One region of the Kerstersia gyiorum genome, then DNA from elsewhere that is predicted to be linked to it. Evidence: predicted binding sites of a transcription regulator. Region 1 holds the regulator's gene; each other region holds the start of a gene.
The links. Region 1 encodes sigma-54, which starts transcription at its own class of promoters, with help from an activator protein. Its sites were predicted from a motif close to TGGCANGNAANCTGCTTT; they were not measured.

Region 1 (5,501 bases):
ATGCCTGCGTTTCATTTCAATCAGTCTCCAGGCGCGGTTCCTGGCGTTGTTGCTTGAATAATGCCGCGGGCTGGCCTGTTGTGGCCGTTTGAGCATTCGCCGGTTTCATCGCAGCCGCCAATGCGGCGCGTTGTTCGCTGGCAATATGGAATTTCTCCACGCGCCCGCTGGCCAATTCGGTGGCAGTGCGTTTCAGGTCTCCCAGCGCCAGGGGCGTCTCCCTGTCCTGCCATACCCAATCCAGTACGGCGCGGCCATCATCGGAAAGGTCGCGGCATAGCGGCGCCAGTTCGCCCGGCGGCACGATTTTTTCCCAATGATGGTTGATTCTTTCCCGCGCCCACGCGCGCAGCAGGGACAGTACCCCCAGGCTCAACAGCACGGCCAGCGCCCACCAGACATAGGGGCCGCTGCGCAAGGCCATGTCCTGTGCGTTGGTACTGAACTTGGCCAGGAATTCATAGCGTTGGGCCAGGCCATATGACAGGCCTTGCCAGCATAGCCAGAGCCATGCCAGGGCGGCGAGCAGGATCAGGCCTCCATCGCGCAGCAGCGCAGGCTGCGCCTGGGCGCGCAGATAATTATTCAACACTTGCAGATCATATCGGCTGGGTGAAGTCATGTCGGGTCTTATGGTGCAAAATATGGTTCCCATGATACGACCCGCGCTGGAAATTCGCCAAAGTCAGCAGTTGGTGCTGACGCCACAGTTGCAACAGGCCTTGCGTCTCTTGCAACTGTCGTCGCTGGACCTGCAACAGGAAATCTCGCAGGCGCTGACGGAAAACCCGGTTCTGGAGCTGGAATCCCCCGAACCCGCCGCTGAGTCGGTGGCGGCCGAGGATCTGTTTTCCGGAGGCGGCGGCCCGCGCCAGGACGGCGACGACGATTTTTTCCCCGAGGCTGCCGCCACGCCGTCGCTGCGCGAGCACCTGCTGGGGCAGATTTCCTGTACCCGTGCCAGCCGTCGTGACCTCGCGCTGATGACCGTGCTGATCGACGAATTGGACGATAACGGCTATCTTGCGGCCAGTTTCGAGGAAATCCTGGCCTATTTGCCGGAATCGCTCGAGGTTGAACAGGGCGAACTGGAAGCGGCATTGGCCTTGCTGCAGAATATGGAGCCGGCCGGTATTGCCGCCCGCACGATGTCCGAATGCCTGCTGCTGCAATTGCGGCAGCCGGATGCCAAGGTCTGGCCCGAGGCCCGCGACGCTGCCATTGTGGCGCTGGCGCGGCGCCTGTGCGAGAGGCATCTGGACGCCCTGGCGGCGGGCCGGCTTGCTTTCCTGTGCGAGGAATTGAAGTGTTCGCCGGCCGAGGTGCGTACCGCGCACGCCCTGATCCGGCGGTTGGACCCTTACCCGGGCCGGGCCTGGACGGTGCCGGTGGCGGATTTTGCGGTTCCGGACGTGATCGCTTACCGTAGCGGCAATGGCTGGCGTGTTCGCCTGAATGGCGACCTGGTGCCGCGCCTGAGCGTGAATGATGCCTATGTGCAGGCTCTGGGGCAGGAGCCGCGCGGCAGTTACGAGGGCCTGCAGTCCCATGTGCAGCAGGCGCGCTGGCTGATCCGACAGGTAGCGCAGCGCTTCGATACGCTGCTGCGCGTCTCTACCGAGATCGTGGCGCGGCAGCAGGCTTTCTTCGAATCCGGCATGGTGGCGTTGCGGCCGATGGTGCTGCGCGAGATCGCCGAGGCCTTGGGCATGCACGAGTCCACGATATCGCGGGCGACCTCCAGCAAGTACATGGCGACGCCGCACGGCACGCTGGAGCTCAAGCGGTTTTTCAGTACCGGCGTGCCGGCAGCCGATGGCGAGTCGGCTTCTGCGGCGTCGATTCAGGCGATGATGCGTGAAATGCTGGATCAGGAAGATCCGCGCAAGCCGCTGTCCGATAGCCAGCTGATGGCCAAGCTGGCCGAGCGCGGTGTCGAGCTGGCGCGCCGCACGGTTGCCAAGTACCGGGAAGGCATGAGAGTGCCTACGGCTTCGCAGCGCAAGGCCATGGCCTTGATGCGTATGGATGATTGTTGAAGCCCGCGGGCGATTTCAGGACTATGGACGATTCTTCTTTCAGCTTGCGCAAGATTGCGTTGGCAGCCTACGGACCTTCCGTGCTGTTCGGCGTCGGTATCGGCGCCATGACGCCAGTCATTGCCCTGAGCGTGCGCGGCCTGGGAGCGTCATATGCCGTGGCCGGGCTGGTGGCCGCGCTGGTGGGCCTGGGTTCGCTGGTCAGCAATATCCCGGCGGCGCTGCTGGTCAATCGCTATGGCGAACGGCGCGCGATGATAGGCGCATCGCTGCTGAGCGCGGTGGCCATGCTGATCGCGATGGCAGCCCATATGGTGTGGATGATGGCGGTGGCGACCCTGTTGGTCGGCGCGGCCGCATCAGTGTTCCAGCTGGCGCGGCAAAGTTACCTGGTGCAGGCCGTGCCGCTGGCCATGCGGGCGCGGGCGCTGTCCGTTCTGGGCGGCACGGCGCGCATAGGCGCGTTCGTCGGGCCGTTCGCGGGAGCCGGTTTGATTGCGTTGATGGATTTGCCGGGTGCCTATCTGTTGGCGATGATCGCGATGCTTGGGGCCGGGGTGCTGGCCTACAAGGTACCTGATCTGGAGGTACCGGCCGCCCTGGCGACGGTGGGCGGGGGCAAGGCGTCGCTGCTGTCGATTGCGCGCTCCCATGCCGGTGTATTCCTGAGCCTGGGCATAGGCGTCCTGTTGATCAGCGTGCTGCGCGCCACCCGGCAGGTGGTGCTGCCGCTCTGGGCGGAACAGCTGGGGCTGGATTCGGTTGCGATTTCGGTGATCTATGGCCTGGTGGCGGCGTTGGACATGGCCGTGTTCTACCATGCCGGCAAAATTATGGACCGCCATGGGCGGGTCTGGGTGGCGGTGCCGTCGGTGTTGCTGATGGGCGCCAGCCTGATGCTGATGCCGTTTGCCTCGGGCGTTATATCGTTCATGGAGACGGCCTTGATGCTGGGCTTCGGCAACGGCATCAGTTCCGGCATCGTGATGACGCTGGCGGCCGATGCCGCTCCGGCACAGGGCCGGCACCACTTCCTCGGCCTATGGCGGCTGGTGTCGGACGTGGGGTCCAGTGCTGGTCCCCTGCTGTTGTCGGCCCTCACGGGAGCCATTTCGCTGGCGGTGGGAACCTTTGTTGTTGGAACGTTCGGGCTGGCGGCAGCGGCGGTATTCTGGCGTTGCCTGCCGCATGGCCCGGGACCCTACCGGCGCAAGGCCTGAGGAGCGGAGCCTGGCCGGGAAAACCCCGGGGCCGGGGAGGCAGGAAGACGCTTGCATATGACATGGACTTTCAAGATAATTAGTCTCATGTACATTTGTATTTGTAACGCTGTCACTGAGCGCCAGGTTCGCGCATGCGTCGATTCCGGCGCCGCGACGCTCGATGATCTCCAGTATGAGCTCGGCGTGGCCAGTTGCTGTGGCCGCTGTGCCGAGAGCGCCTGTTCCTACTTGCCTGGCGGCGCTTGCCACACCGTGGCGACTGTCGCCTTGCCGGCCGGCGCGGCGTCGGAGATCCTCCCGGCCAGCGCCGCTCAGCAAGCCGCCTGATTCGCTCAGTATCCGGGTTGGCGTGCCGCCAGGCACGCCATGGCCTGTGGTGTTTCTGTATGATTTAAACAACAGCAGACACCGGCCATTCTCATTTGGTCCAACACCTCTGTTGCGGCAATTTACTCCTGATCTTCGGTTTTTTTCATGAAAATCAAACGGTTTTCATGAATTTTGCGTCTGCCAGCCCGCATCAGGCCTGATCCGGCCATGCGGCATTTTGCAGTTGCAGACGCATTCTCATTCGCCAGAGCTTTCCTGTCATGGGTTGCACGGCGGTTTACCACATGCATAGTCGGCATGGGCTTTTGCCCGCGTGGATGCTAGCCTGACTGGGTTTCAGCGGCGGCCAGGGCCTTGCCTGGGTGTGTTGTTTCCCCATGCCGCTGCCTTATCAAACCCATACAGCCGGAGCCGACGATGAAGGGTGACAGACAGGTTATCAAGTTTTTGAATGCGCAACTGACCAATGAGCTGACGGCCATTAACCAGTATTTCCTGCATGCGCGCATGCTGCGCCACTGGGGGCTGAACCGCCTGGGCAAGTATGAGTACGATGAATCCATCAGCGAAATGAAGCACGCCGACAAACTGATGGAACGGATCTTCATGCTGGACGGCCTGCCCAACCTGCAGGACCTCCACAAGCTGCGCATCGGCGAAGATGTGCCGGAGATCCTGTCCTGTGACCTGAATCTGGAACGCGATGCCCACGCGACCCTGGTTGAAGCGATTGCCTACTGTGAATCGGTGCAGGATTATGTGACGCGTGATCTGTTCCGCAGGATCCTGGACGACACCGAAGAGCATATCGACTGGCTGGAAACCCAGATCGGGCTGGTCGAGCAGGTGGGCCTGCAGAATTATCTGCAACACCAGATGCACGAAGACGACTGAGTGTCGGGCGGGCCGGCGATGGCCTGCCGCGCACGTGAAAACGCCGCTGCTGTTCCAGAGAACAGCAGCGGCGTTTTGTTTGTCGAGACAAAGGCCGATGCCTGCTGGGGCGGTCAGCGTCGCTCCGGGCATTCGCGGATCGTGCCCCAGGCGTTGTTGGGTTCGCAGTACTTGCGGCGGGCTGCCCAGGCGCAGCTGGGGCGCTCGAAGAAGCCCATCGTGTCGGCGCAGACCTGCAGTTCACGGCGCAGTGCCGCCTGCCAGTTGCCGGCGCCGGACGTGGGATGCGCCGGGTTGGGCGAGGCCACGGGCGGATAGCCGGGGTCGCCTGCAAGCGCGGCCTGGATGTCGCGGATATCCGCAGGCGGCGGCGTGTCAGTCTCCTGGCGCGTGTCCGAGGGCAGCGGAGATGCGCCGTGGGTCAGCAGACGCAGGCTTTCCGGTGTTGCTTTCTCGCGAGAGATCATGACATTGGGATCGTTGACGGTATCGAACAGCGACACCATGGGCACATCCCATTCTGCTGCCAACGTATCGGGAACCCCTAGCGTGCCGTCCAGCCGGGGCTGTGGCGGTTGTGCGACATAGGGGCGTCCGTCTGCGTCCAGGACATTTTCGGCATCGGCGCCTGTGGCATGTGGCGGCGGCGCCGTCGTGGGGGCGCGCGACACCAGCCAGTCACCCAGCTGCATGCCGGAAAAGCCAGCGGCGGCAAGCGCTAGGACGATAATGATCAGGATGGATCGCCAGGACATGAACGTTGCTCGTTTTTGTTGATTTCCATACGTGCGCCGTCAGGGCGTTTTACTGAAGACGTGGCCGCCATGTTCACGCATGGCGTGGAACTGGACGTCGGGATAAAGATCCTGGACGACCCGCAGGGCCGCGCCGGAAGTGGCCAGGAATGCCGGGGCATCGACCACATCATAGGCGATATGGGCAGCGTTGGCATCCATGAATTTCTGCAGCGCACGCGGGTTTTCAGAGGTAATCCAGCGTGCCATGGTGTAGCGCG
Region 2 (5,501 bases), 550 kb from region 1:
CTGCCACCGCAGCGGCACCTGGCCCGGCAACTCGGGCTGGATCTGACGACAGTGACGCGTGCCTATGCGGAGGCTCGCCGCCGTGGCCTGCTGGACGCGCGTGTCGGGCAGGGGTCGTTTGTGTCCCATGGCCCCGCCGACGACGGCCGGGTGGCCGACCTCAGCATGAATATTCCGCCGCCGCCGCCGGGCGACAAGCTGGAGCGCATGTTGCGCCAGGGCATGAACGACGTACTGGCGCGTGCCGATGTCGACACACTGATGACTTACCACTGGGGGGCGGGCAGCCTGGCCGACCGCGAAGCGGCGGCGGCATGGCTGGAAGCCAGCCTGGGCCGGGTGGACCCGGCGCGTATTGCGGTGGTGCCGGGGGCCCAGGTGGCGCTGGCAGGACTGGTGCTGGCGCACAGCGCCCCGGGCGATGCCGTGGCAGCCGAGGTATTGAGTTACCCCGGCCTGATGCAGGCGGTGCGGCAAAGCGGCAGGCGCATGGTGGCGGTGGCGACCGACGAGTGCGGCATGCTGCCGGACGAGCTGGAACGCGCTTGCCGCACCCAGCGTGTGCGCCTGTTGTATCTCAACCCGACGATTCAGAACCCGACCGCCATGACCATGCCGGCCGGGCGCCGCCAGGACATCCTGGCCGTGGCGCGCGCACATGGGGTCCATGTCATCGAAGACGACCCCTACAGTTTCCTGGCAACGGAACGCCCGCCTGCGCTGGCGCAGCTCGCGCCGGATATCGTGAGCCATGTGGCGACGCTGTCGAAATCATTGACGCCGGGCTTGCGCACTGCTTTCGTCGCTTTGCCGGATGCCGCCACCCAGGACGGGTTTGCGCTGGCCATGCGGGCGCTCACGCTGATGGGCGCACCGCTGATGGCGGCGTTGGCGACGCAATGGATACGCAGCGGCGTGGCGGATGCTTTCCGCGATGCCGTTGCCGCGGAAGCACGCATACGCTATGAGCTGGCGGAAGCCGTGCTGCCCTTCGCGCACCGTGAAGGACCGCGTGGCTTTCATATCTGGCAAGCTGTGCCGGCGCAATGGAGCCTGAACGGTCTGCTGGCGGCGGCCAGCGCCCATGGACTGGGCATTTGCACTTCCGAGTTTTTCACGGTGGAAGGCGTGGCGCCCAAGGCCATACGGATTTCGCTGGGTGCGGTGCCGGACCGGCGCCGACTGGAACGCGCACTCAAGGTGCTGGCGGATCTGCTGGCGCAGCAGCGCCCGGCCTTGCCAGCCGTGGTGGTGTAGGGGGGGCGGTGCAGACGGAGGGGCGGGCCGTGCGCCCGCCGGATTGTGCTCAGGGCCGTTTGACAGCGGTGACTTCGATTTCAACCAGCCAGCCGGGGTTCACCAGGCCGGCCACCTGCATGGTGGAGCGGGCATTCAGGATGGCCGGGCTGCCGCCGAAGAATTCGGCATAGCCGGCGCTGAATCCGGCGAAATCCATTTTGCCGGTCGCCGGGTCGGCAACCAGATAGGCCTGGACCTTGACGACATCCTCCAGCCCCAGTCCCAGCGCGGCAAGCTGGCTCTTGATCTTGCCCAGGACGCTGATGGTCTGGGTTTTCGTGTCGCCGAACGCAGCGGCGCTGGTAGGCGGCGCGTCCTGGTTCTGCACCGATGGCACCTGGCCGCTGAGATAGACGGTTGCCAGGCCGGGTGCGACTTCCGTGGCGGCGGCGATGGGAGATTGCGGATTGCCGGAGGCATGGCGCGTAATGCCAGTGGCGCTGGCAGGCGTATGAACCAGCGCGGCGGCAATGAGGGCGGCGGGAATCAGCTGGCGGCGGAAGTGGGCTTGCATGGATAGACCTCGTCTGAGTGGCAGGGGAAAGGGTCGGCAGCGCGCCGGCCTGCGGGCCGGCGTGCAGGGATGGGTTCAGGCCGCTTGCGCGTGGGCGTGCAGCTTGGCGATCTGTTGCCAGGCGGATTCGATGGCACCGGAGAGCCAGCCGGTCTGGTAGCTCAGGTGTTCGCCGGCAAGATAGACCCGGCCTTCCGGCTCCAGGAGCAGGGGATAGGTGGTGCGGCGTCCTTCTTCGCTCCAGTGGGCCCAGCCGCCCCGGTTGTAGGGTACGTTTTGCCAGGCAATGGAAAAGCTGTTGCGGAAGCTTTCCTGGTATTGCGGAAATATCTTCTGGCCGTTGGTCAGCGCGAAGGTGGTGCGTTCGGCCGGGTCAAGCTTGCCGATGGTTTCGGCGTTGCCGCCGAAGTTGTAGTAGCCCAGGATGATGCCTGCCGCACCCTGCCAGTTGTTCGAGGGCAGTGTAATGTTGCCTATGCCCTTGATATCGGTGCGGACGTGGCCGCCATAGATGGCGTCATCCACTTCCCAGAACCGGTTTTTCATCTGCAGGCCGATTTTGCCGGCGGGCATGTAGGGCACCGAGGCGATGGCGGCCTTGAAGGCAGCGGAAAAATCGGTGTCCAGGTCTTTCAGCACGGGCAGCGGGATCGTGCAAATGCAGTAATCGGCCTGCAGCGTTTCGGCCGTGCCGGAGCGGGTGTCCTTGACGACCACGGTGACGCCCGCATCGTTCTGGCGCAGCGATTGCACTTCCGCCTGGTAGCGGATCAGGCCGTTGAGCTGCCGTGCAAAGGCGGCGGGAATCTGGTCCATGCCCTCCAGCGGATGGAACATGGTGATCTGCTGGTTGAAGCTCTGCACCGATTGGTAGATATGCCCCAGCCTGGAACCCAGTAGTTCTGCGAAGCCCAGCGGGTCGGATGGCGTGCCAGGGCCGGGTTCGGTGCCCGCGCCCGGATTGACGGCGTAGCCACGGCCATTGGTGCCGTGATAGCGCAGGTCGTCCTTGCCCAGATAACCTTCCTGCGCCAGGTAGTCCAGCAACAACGCCTTGTCGGCGGCGGTGATTTGCTCGTCCAGCTTGCCGTCCACGATGCTTTTGGCCAGCAGTTCATTGACGTAGCCACGCATGTCCGCCTTGACCTCGCCCTGCCGCAGGCGCTGGCCTGAAAGCGCACCTGCGTTTTCATGGTAGACATAGGCAGCGTCGTTGTCGTTGACGAAAATGCCCAGCGGCACCTTGAATTCGCGCGTGTAGTACAGCGTGGAACGATGGTGGTAGGGGATGCGCATCGGCCCCAGATTGAAGAAATCTCCGCTGTCGAAGTCGCAGACAGAGGGATTGCCGGGTTCTTCGCTGCGCGTCCCTTTGCGGGCGGTGCGCGCCCGGCCGCCAGCGATGGGCCGGGCTTCCACGATCATGCAGTCATAGCCCGCCTTGCGCAGTTCGTAGGCGCTGGTCAGCCCGGCGATGCCGGCGCCCAGTATCAGCACGCGCTTGCCCTTGCCGCTGCCTTGCAGCCTGGGGGGCTGGTCGCTCTGCGATGCCAGCGTCAGGCCCCAGGCGTTCATTGTTGCCATGGCCAGGCCCAGGCCGCCCAGTGCGGCGGCACGGTAAAGAAATTCCCGGCGGGTGGGGATAGCGGAAGAAGGGGTGCGGATGCTGTCTGACATGGATTTCTGCCTTGCGGGTGGGTGAGAACTCCACATGCAAAGCAATATCCATGCCATCTTCCGGTCACTGTGGGCAGGCCCAGGGCAGGCACCAGAATGACGCAACCCGCACTGTGACGAGGCCTTGCGGCAGTGCGGGCGCGCCGCCAGGCGGCCCTGGGGTCAGGCTGCGCGCAGTAACGCCATGGGCGGGGTATTCAGGATGCGCCGTGTCCCGGCCAGGCCCAGCAAGGTGATGACCAGCGCCGCCAGCAGGGCGGTGCCGGCCAATTGCGCCCAGGGCAGCGGTACTGCCGCCATGCGGAACACGCTTTGCCCCAGCCAGCTTCCGGCACCTGCGGCGCCCATCGTGGCGGTCAGTGCGGCAATCAGTCCCAGGACCAGGAATTCGCATAGCGCGGCCAGGCGCAGTTGGCGCCGCTGGGCCCCCAGGGTACGCAGCAGCGCGGCTTCGTGGCGGCGTTGCTGCGTGCTGGCGGCCAGCGCGGCAGCCAGCACCAGTGCGCCGGCCAGCAGGCTGAAGGAAAGCACCCAGCTCACTGCGCTGCTGACACGCTCGATGATGCTGCGCACGCGTTCCAGCAGGTCATTGACGTCCAGCATGCTGACGTTGGGGAATTGTCGGGCCATGTCCGCCAAGTGGTTGTTCTGCGCTGGCGGCAGGTAATAGCTGGCGATCCAGGTATGCGGCATGCCGTCCGCGTGGGCCGGGTCCAGCAGCAGGAAGAAATTGACGCGGAAGGAGCTCCAGTCGACTTCCCGCACGCTGTCTATGGTGGCGGTGACGCTGCGCCCGCCGCTCTCCAGTGTCAGGCTGTCGCCCAGCTTCAGGCCAAAGCGTTCCATCCAGCCCTTTTCCACCGACAGGCCGGCCGCTCCGGCCTCAGGCGCCTGCCAGGCGCCGGCGACCAGCCGATTGGCCGAGGGCAGCGTGGCGCTCCAGGAAAAACGCAGTTGCTCGGCGGCGCGCTCGCGCTGTTCCGGGGTCTGGTAGAAGCTCTCAGCAAGCTCGCCGTTGATGGCAGTCAGTTTGCCTACGGCCAGCGGCAGCATTGCGACCTGGGAGGCACTGGCCTGGTCCAGGGCGGCCCGGTAATCGGGCACTTGTTCCTCCAGGACATTCAGGGCGAACCAGTTCGGTGTTTCATCCGGCAGTTCCGAACGCCATTCCTGCAACAGGGCCGGGGCGGCCACGGCCAGTATCAGCAGCGCGCACAGACCCAGGCTCAGCGCCACGGCCTGGACGGCGCTGGTGAAGCGGCGGCGGGCCAGCGACGCCAGGCCCAGGCGCAGGGCGGGGTGGATGCCGGCGGCGACACGGCGCGCCAGCCACAGGGCCAACAGCGCCAGGATGGCAGCCACCAGGGCTACGACCGCAAGGCTGATGGCAAGGATGATGGCCAGCCTGGCGCTGCCGGCCTGCATCCAGATCAGTCCCAGCGCGGTAGCCAGTGGCAGCAGGTAGAACAGGTCGAAACGGCGCACGCGGGGTGCCACGCTGCGGCGGAACACCGCCGCTGGCGGGACGTCCGCCAGCCGGGCCAGCGGCGGCAGGGCGAATCCGGCCAGGATGGCCAGGCCCATGGCGGCAGCGGCCAGCGACGGCAGGACAGGTTGTACGGTTGGCAGGGCGCCGCTGAACAGCTTGCCTGCGACTTGCCAGGCCAGGGCGGACAGCCCTTGTGTCAGTGCGATACCCAGCAGGGCGGCGGGCAGGGCCAGTGCGGCCAGCGTGCCAGCCAAGAGCTTCAGCACGTCGGCGCGCGGGGCGCCCAGTGCGCGTAGCAGCGCCACTTCATCGGTCTTGCGTTGCGCATAGCGCTGAGATGCCAGTGCGATGGCGACGCCGGCCAGCAGTGCTGCGAGCAATGCGCACAGGCGCAGGAAGGCGTTGGCGCGCTCGAAGGCGCCGCCCAGGTTTTGTTGCGCGTCTTCCAGTTCAATGAGGCGAGCGTTGTCTGGCAAGGCCTGGCTGGCCGCCCATTGCTTCCAGTCCTGCACGGCGCCGGGC
Region 3 (5,501 bases), 1.5 Mb from region 1:
CTTGATGGATCCGCTGCCGCGAACCACAAAGCGCTTTGCAGCGCTTTTCTTGGTTTTCATCTTAGGCATGAAAATTCCTGCTGAATTCCTGCTGTTTGAACAATAAGACGGCGGGTGCCACACGACCGGAAACCGGACAGGCAGACTTGAAACCCGACATCACTGGATGGGCTGTTCCTGAACCCCTGGCACGGACGCTAGACCCCGGCCAAGGCGACTGCAAACCGCCCGGATTCCCTGCTCCCTTGCGGCTAACAACCGCAATAGACTCAGGAAAGCCTTTGATTATATCGCGTTTTTTGCTTTAACGCTGGGCCTGTAGCGTTCCTGCCGCGCCGGGCACCCCCTTGTCCCCACAGGTCGAAAGCTCAGATCAGCACCTGGTCCGGAATGCCCTTGTGCCAGGAGTAGAGCTCATAGCGCTCGCGCAGGCCATGGACCCAGAACGGATCTTCGCGCAACAGGCGTTCCGCCGTGGCGCGGTCCGGCGATTCGAGAATCCACAACGCCCCCACGGAAGGACCGTCTTCCTGTTCGCGCAGCGCACCGCCGATGCGCACCAGTTCGCTGTTGGCCTTGAGCCATTCCAGATGCGGCTCCATTTGCGCCTGGCGTACATGCGCCATGGCTGGATTGTCATAGAAACGAACGATATACAGCACGTGGCGCCCCTTTTTTAGCGTGTGATCTGTCGAAAAAAACGCCATGCTACCCCAGCGGACGCCGGTATTGCACAGCCTGTGCCAGATGCACCGCCAGCACAGCATCAGCCGCGTCGAGATCGGCAACGGTGCGCGCGACACTCAGCACGCGGTGCGCTGCCCTGGCCGACCAGCCCAACCGCGTCATGGCTGCGTCCAGCATGCGCTGCGCCTCGTCCGCCAAACGGCAGGCCTCGCGCAGCATGGCCGGCGCCAGACGGGCATTGCTGCACCCCTGGCGCGCCAACTGGCGCTGCCTGGCAGCGGCCACACGCTGGCGCACGGCCTCGCTCGTCTCGCCCGGCGGCATGTCCAGCCATCCCGCCTCGGTGGCGGGCAACTCCAGTTGCAGGTCAATGCGGTCCAGCAAAGGACCGGACAGCTTCATTCGGTAGCGCTCGCGTGCCTCCGGGCTGCAGCGACAACTGCGCACCGGATGCCCAAGCCAGCCGCACGGGCAGGGATTCATGGCGGCCACAAGCTGAAACCTGGCGGGATACACCACCCTGCCCGCCGCCCGGGCGATGGCGACCGCGCCGGTTTCCAGCGGCTCGCGCAAGGCCTCCAGCGCCACCCGGCTGAACTCCGGCAATTCATCGAGAAACAGCACGCCATGATGCGCCAGCGTGATTTCCCCTGGACGGGGACGGCTGCCGCCCCCTACCAGGGCAGCCGTGGATACCGAATGGTGAGGCGCGCGGAATGGCGGCTGCCCGCTCAAGACTGGACGAGTGCGCAGCAAACCCGCCAGGGCTGCTGCCTCCAGCGCCTGGCGCGGCGCCAACGGCGGAAGAATGCCAGGCAAGCGCTGCGCCAGCATGCTTTTCCCTGCACCCGGCGGCCCTATCATCAGCAGGCCGTGCTCGCCTGCTGCCGCGACTTCCAGCGCCCGACGCGCCGCCGCCTGGCCGCGCACATCCGACAGACACGGCACAGGTTCTGCCGCCTCCAGCGGCGCGGCCTTCACTGGCGCCAGGCTTTCCTGGCCGCCCAGGTGCAAGGCCAGCGCCCGCAGGCTAGTGGCGCCAAGCACATCCAGGCCAGGTACGTTGGCAGCGATACGCGCGCTTTGCAGAGGCATATAAAGCCTGGCGCCGGCATCGGCGGCTGCCAGAGCCAGGCCCAGGGCGCCGGCTACCGGCACCAGCATGCCGCTCAACGAAAGTTCGCCGGCGAAGATATCGCGCACCAGCGCTTCCTGGGCTGCCGCGCCGCCCTGCAACTGCAATTGGCCCGATGCCAGCAGCACGCCCAGCGCAATGGGAAGATCGAAGCGGCCAGACTCCTTGGGCAAGTCTGCCGGCGACAGATTGGCCGTCAGGCGACCCGCAGGAAATTCATAGCCGCTGCTTTGCAGCGCAGCACGCACCCGCTCCCTGCTTTCACGCACTTCAGCGTCGGGCAGCCCGACGATCTGGAACGCCGGCAAGCCTGGAGCCAGGTGCACCTCCACCCATACCGCAGGCGCATCCAGGCCCACCAACGCCCGGCTTCCCAGTACGGCTAACGACATGAATTTCCTCCGGTACAAGTATGTCCGGAGTATGGCCTGCGACTACCGTCGGGAACAGGCCAGGCGTGCTGGAAATGTCACGCTGCGCTCCTATTGCCCCGACGCAGCGCCCATCAGGACAAGGACTCAGTTCTGCTGCGTGCCCGACGCCTGGGGCTGCTCCAGCGCGGCAATGCGGCCCTCCAGCGCTTCCAGCCGGGCTTCCAGTTCACGCACCCGCGAACGCGTGGCAGCCAGCAGGTCCGCCTGGATATCGAACTCTTCACGCGTGATCAGATCAACGCGGCTGAAGGCCTGGCTGAGAAAAGCCTTGGCATTGCGCTCGATATCGGCTGCCGGCGTGCGGGCGATCAGATCGGAGAATTTTTGCTGCAGGTCTGCGAGGAAATCGTTGCGGTTCATGCTCGTTCCAGAGAAAGGATCCAATGACGGAAGTTTAAGCTACTTGCCGCTTTCCAGCGTCCCTTGCCGCACTGGCGGCCAGCAGCCGCACCATTTCAGTGCGTTGCGCCGTGCAGCTGACCCAATCCGCGCACCATCTGCGTGCAAACCGCCACACACGCTGCCGTCCGCACCCTGCCGGGCTGGCGCATTTGCCCGCACGCACCGCAGGCAGGCAGCGATTGCGCATGCCGCTTCCCGCCTGCCGGCGCAGATTGGCACGCATCTTGCTTAGCTCGGTTCAGGACAGCCCAAACCCGCAAGGAGCCCATATGAAACTCATCATCGCCATCATCAAGCCGTTCAAGCTGGACGAGGTGCGCGTGGCACTTTCGACCGCTGGCGTGCAAGGCATGACCGTCAGCGAAGTCAACGGCTTCGGCCGCCAGAAAGGCCATACCGAACTGTATCGCGGCGCCGAATATGCCGTGGACTTCCTGCCCAAGCTGCGCATTGAGGTCGTGGTGCCGGATGCCCAGCTTGACACCACCCTGGAAGCCATCGAAAGCGCGGCCTACACCGGCAAGATCGGCGACGGCAAGCTGTTCGTCGTTCCCGTGGAACGCGCCGTGCGCATACGTACTGGTGAATCCGACGAGTCCGCTCTCTGAGCCTCTTTCCATCCCGCATAAAGGAAACTGAAAATGGAAAACGCAGACATCGCCTGGTTGAGCGTCTCGACCCTGCTCGTTCTCATGATGGTAGTTCCCGGCCTGGCGCTGTTCTACGGCGGCATGGTCCGCTCCAAGAACGTGCTCTCCGTACTGATGCAGACCACTTCGGTATTCTGCCTGGCAGTCGTCCTGTGGTTCGTCTACGGCTATTCCCTGGCCTTCACCGATGGCAACGCATTCTTCGGCGGCTTCTCAAAACTGTTCCTGTCCGGCCTGTTCAACGCCCCTGACGGCTTCGCGGAATCAGGCAGCGTGCCCGAACTGCTATTTGCCGCCTTCCAGGCGACATTCGCCGGCATCACCTGCGCGCTGATCATCGGCGGCTTTGCCGAACGCGCCCGCTTCTCGGCCGTGCTGGTCTTCACCGTGGTCTGGTTCACGCTGGCCTACGTACCGATCGCCCACATGGTCTGGTACGGCGGCGATGTTCCCGGCCTGTTGTTTGCAGCGGGTGCGCTGGACTTCGCCGGCGGCACTGTGGTGCACATCAACTCCGGTATTGCCGCGCTGACGGCCGCTGCACTGGTCGGCAAACGCCTGGGTTATGGCAAGGAAGCGCTGCAACCGCACAACCTGCCCATGACCTATATCGGCGCCGCCGTGCTGTGGGTGGGCTGGTTCGGCTTCAACGCGGGTTCGGCGCTGGCCGCCAACAACACCGCCGTGCTGGCCTTCATGAACACGCTGATCGCCACCGCCATTGCCGTCCTGGCCTGGTCGGCCACGGAAAAACTGCTCAAGGGCCGTTCCTCGCTGCTGGGCGCGGCCTCGGGTGCCATCGCCGGCCTGGTCGGCATCACCCCGGCAGCTGGCCTGGTCGGCCCGGTGGGTGCGCTGATCATCGGGCTCATCGCCGGTGTGGCCTGCGCCTGGTCGGTGACCTACGTGAAGCATTGGCTGCGCATCGACGACGCGCTGGACGTGTTCTGCATCCACGGCATCGGCGGCATCATCGGCGCCATCCTGACCGGCATCTTCAATGCCCAATCCCTGGGCGGCCCTGGCATCACCAGTGCGGAAATCCCGGCGCAAATCTGGACCCAGGTGGAAGGCGTGCTGCTAACCATCGTCTGGTCCGGCGTGGTCGCCATCGTCGCCTATTACGTGGCCAAGGTCCTGTGCGGCAGCTTCCGCGTCTCCGAGGAAGATGAACGCGCCGGCCTGGATATCTCCGCCCACGGGGAATCGGCCTACCGCAAGTAAACCCTCCAGTCGTCCATCCCTTTGCCCCGCGCGGCCTCTGGCCGGCGGGGTTCTTTTTTACCCCCTGGCCGCCTTTCCAGATCAGCACCAACGCGCCCGCCAGCGCGATATCATCACGCATACGCTGCATACGCACACCATGCCAATCAGGCATACCGCAGCTCCAGCAGGACCGATGCCATTGATTGCCCTGCCTGGCGCTGCGGCACGAGATGCGATCCTTTTTCCACTCATTTCTCGCTACCCAGCCAAGCGAGCGCCTCCCCATTCCATTCCTGATGACTCATTCCGCCACGCCATACCGTATCCAACGTGTCTATTTCATCGGCCTGGGCGCCATCGGCCTGAAGTACGCGGCCCGCCTGCACGACCTGGACCCCAGCCTGGTCACGGTGATTGCATCTGCCGCACGCATCGCTGCCTTGCGCGCCACCCCGCCCACCGTCAACGGCAAACGCTACGACTTCAAGTTCGTCGAACCTGGCCAGGCGGCGCCACCTGCCGACCTGATTTTCGTTGCCGTCAAGGCCGGGCAATTGCCGCAGGCGATTGACGACCTGCGCGGCTTCGTCGGCCCCGATACCTGCGTGGTCTCGCTCATGAATGGCATCAGCAGCGAAGAACAGATAGGCGCCGCCATCGGCCCGGAGCATGTGCTGTATGCCAACGTCTACATGGACGCCGTGCGCAGCGGCAATGCTGTCACCTACCATGACATCGGCCGCATCGTCTTTGGCGAGAAGGACAACAGCATCCGCTGCGCAAGGGTCGATGCCATCGAGGCGCTGTTCCAGCGCGCCGGCATTCCCTGCGTGGTTCCCGCTGACATGATGCGGGCCCACTGGGCCAAATTCATGCTCAATGCCGGCATCAACCAGGCGTCGGCCGTGCTGCGCGCTCCCTACGGCACCTTCCAGGTCAATCCACATGCCCGGGCCCTGATGATCGCCGCCGCCGAAGAAGTCGTCA

Region 2: a site for sigma-54 is predicted at 3,529-3,546, ahead of ACEW7X_RS15025 (flavin monoamine oxidase family protein). Genes of this name have one in related genera too.
Region 3: a site for sigma-54 is predicted at 2,872-2,889, ahead of ACEW7X_RS07215 (P-II family nitrogen regulator). Genes of this name have one in related genera too.

The regions. Positions count from the first base shown of each region.
Region 1 covers NZ_CP169556.1:108,275-113,775, forward strand. The annotation lists gene ACEW7X_RS00395 (hypothetical protein) at 17-622, opposite strand; gene rpoN (RNA polymerase factor sigma-54) at 654-2,039, shown strand; gene ACEW7X_RS00405 (MFS transporter) at 2,063-3,259, shown strand; gene ACEW7X_RS00410 ((2Fe-2S)-binding protein) at 3,347-3,589, shown strand; gene bfr (bacterioferritin) at 4,010-4,486, shown strand; gene ACEW7X_RS00420 (hypothetical protein) at 4,600-5,241, opposite strand; gene ACEW7X_RS00425 (peptide chain release factor 3) at 5,281-5,501, opposite strand, start outside.
Region 2 covers NZ_CP169556.1:3,438,250-3,443,750, reverse strand. The annotation lists gene ACEW7X_RS15035 (PLP-dependent aminotransferase family protein) at 1-1,257, shown strand, start outside; gene ACEW7X_RS15030 (RidA family protein) at 1,307-1,813, opposite strand; gene ACEW7X_RS15025 (flavin monoamine oxidase family protein) at 1,889-3,490, opposite strand; gene ACEW7X_RS15020 (ABC transporter permease) at 3,653-5,501, opposite strand, start outside.
Region 3 covers NZ_CP169556.1:1,625,282-1,630,782, reverse strand. The annotation lists gene rpmI (50S ribosomal protein L35) at 1-69, opposite strand, end outside; gene ACEW7X_RS07230 (YciI family protein) at 369-662, opposite strand; gene ACEW7X_RS07225 (YifB family Mg chelatase-like AAA ATPase) at 709-2,214, opposite strand; gene ACEW7X_RS07220 (accessory factor UbiK family protein) at 2,341-2,616, opposite strand; gene ACEW7X_RS07215 (P-II family nitrogen regulator) at 2,928-3,266, shown strand; gene ACEW7X_RS07210 (ammonium transporter) at 3,300-4,532, shown strand; gene ACEW7X_RS07205 (2-dehydropantoate 2-reductase) at 4,811-5,501, shown strand, end outside.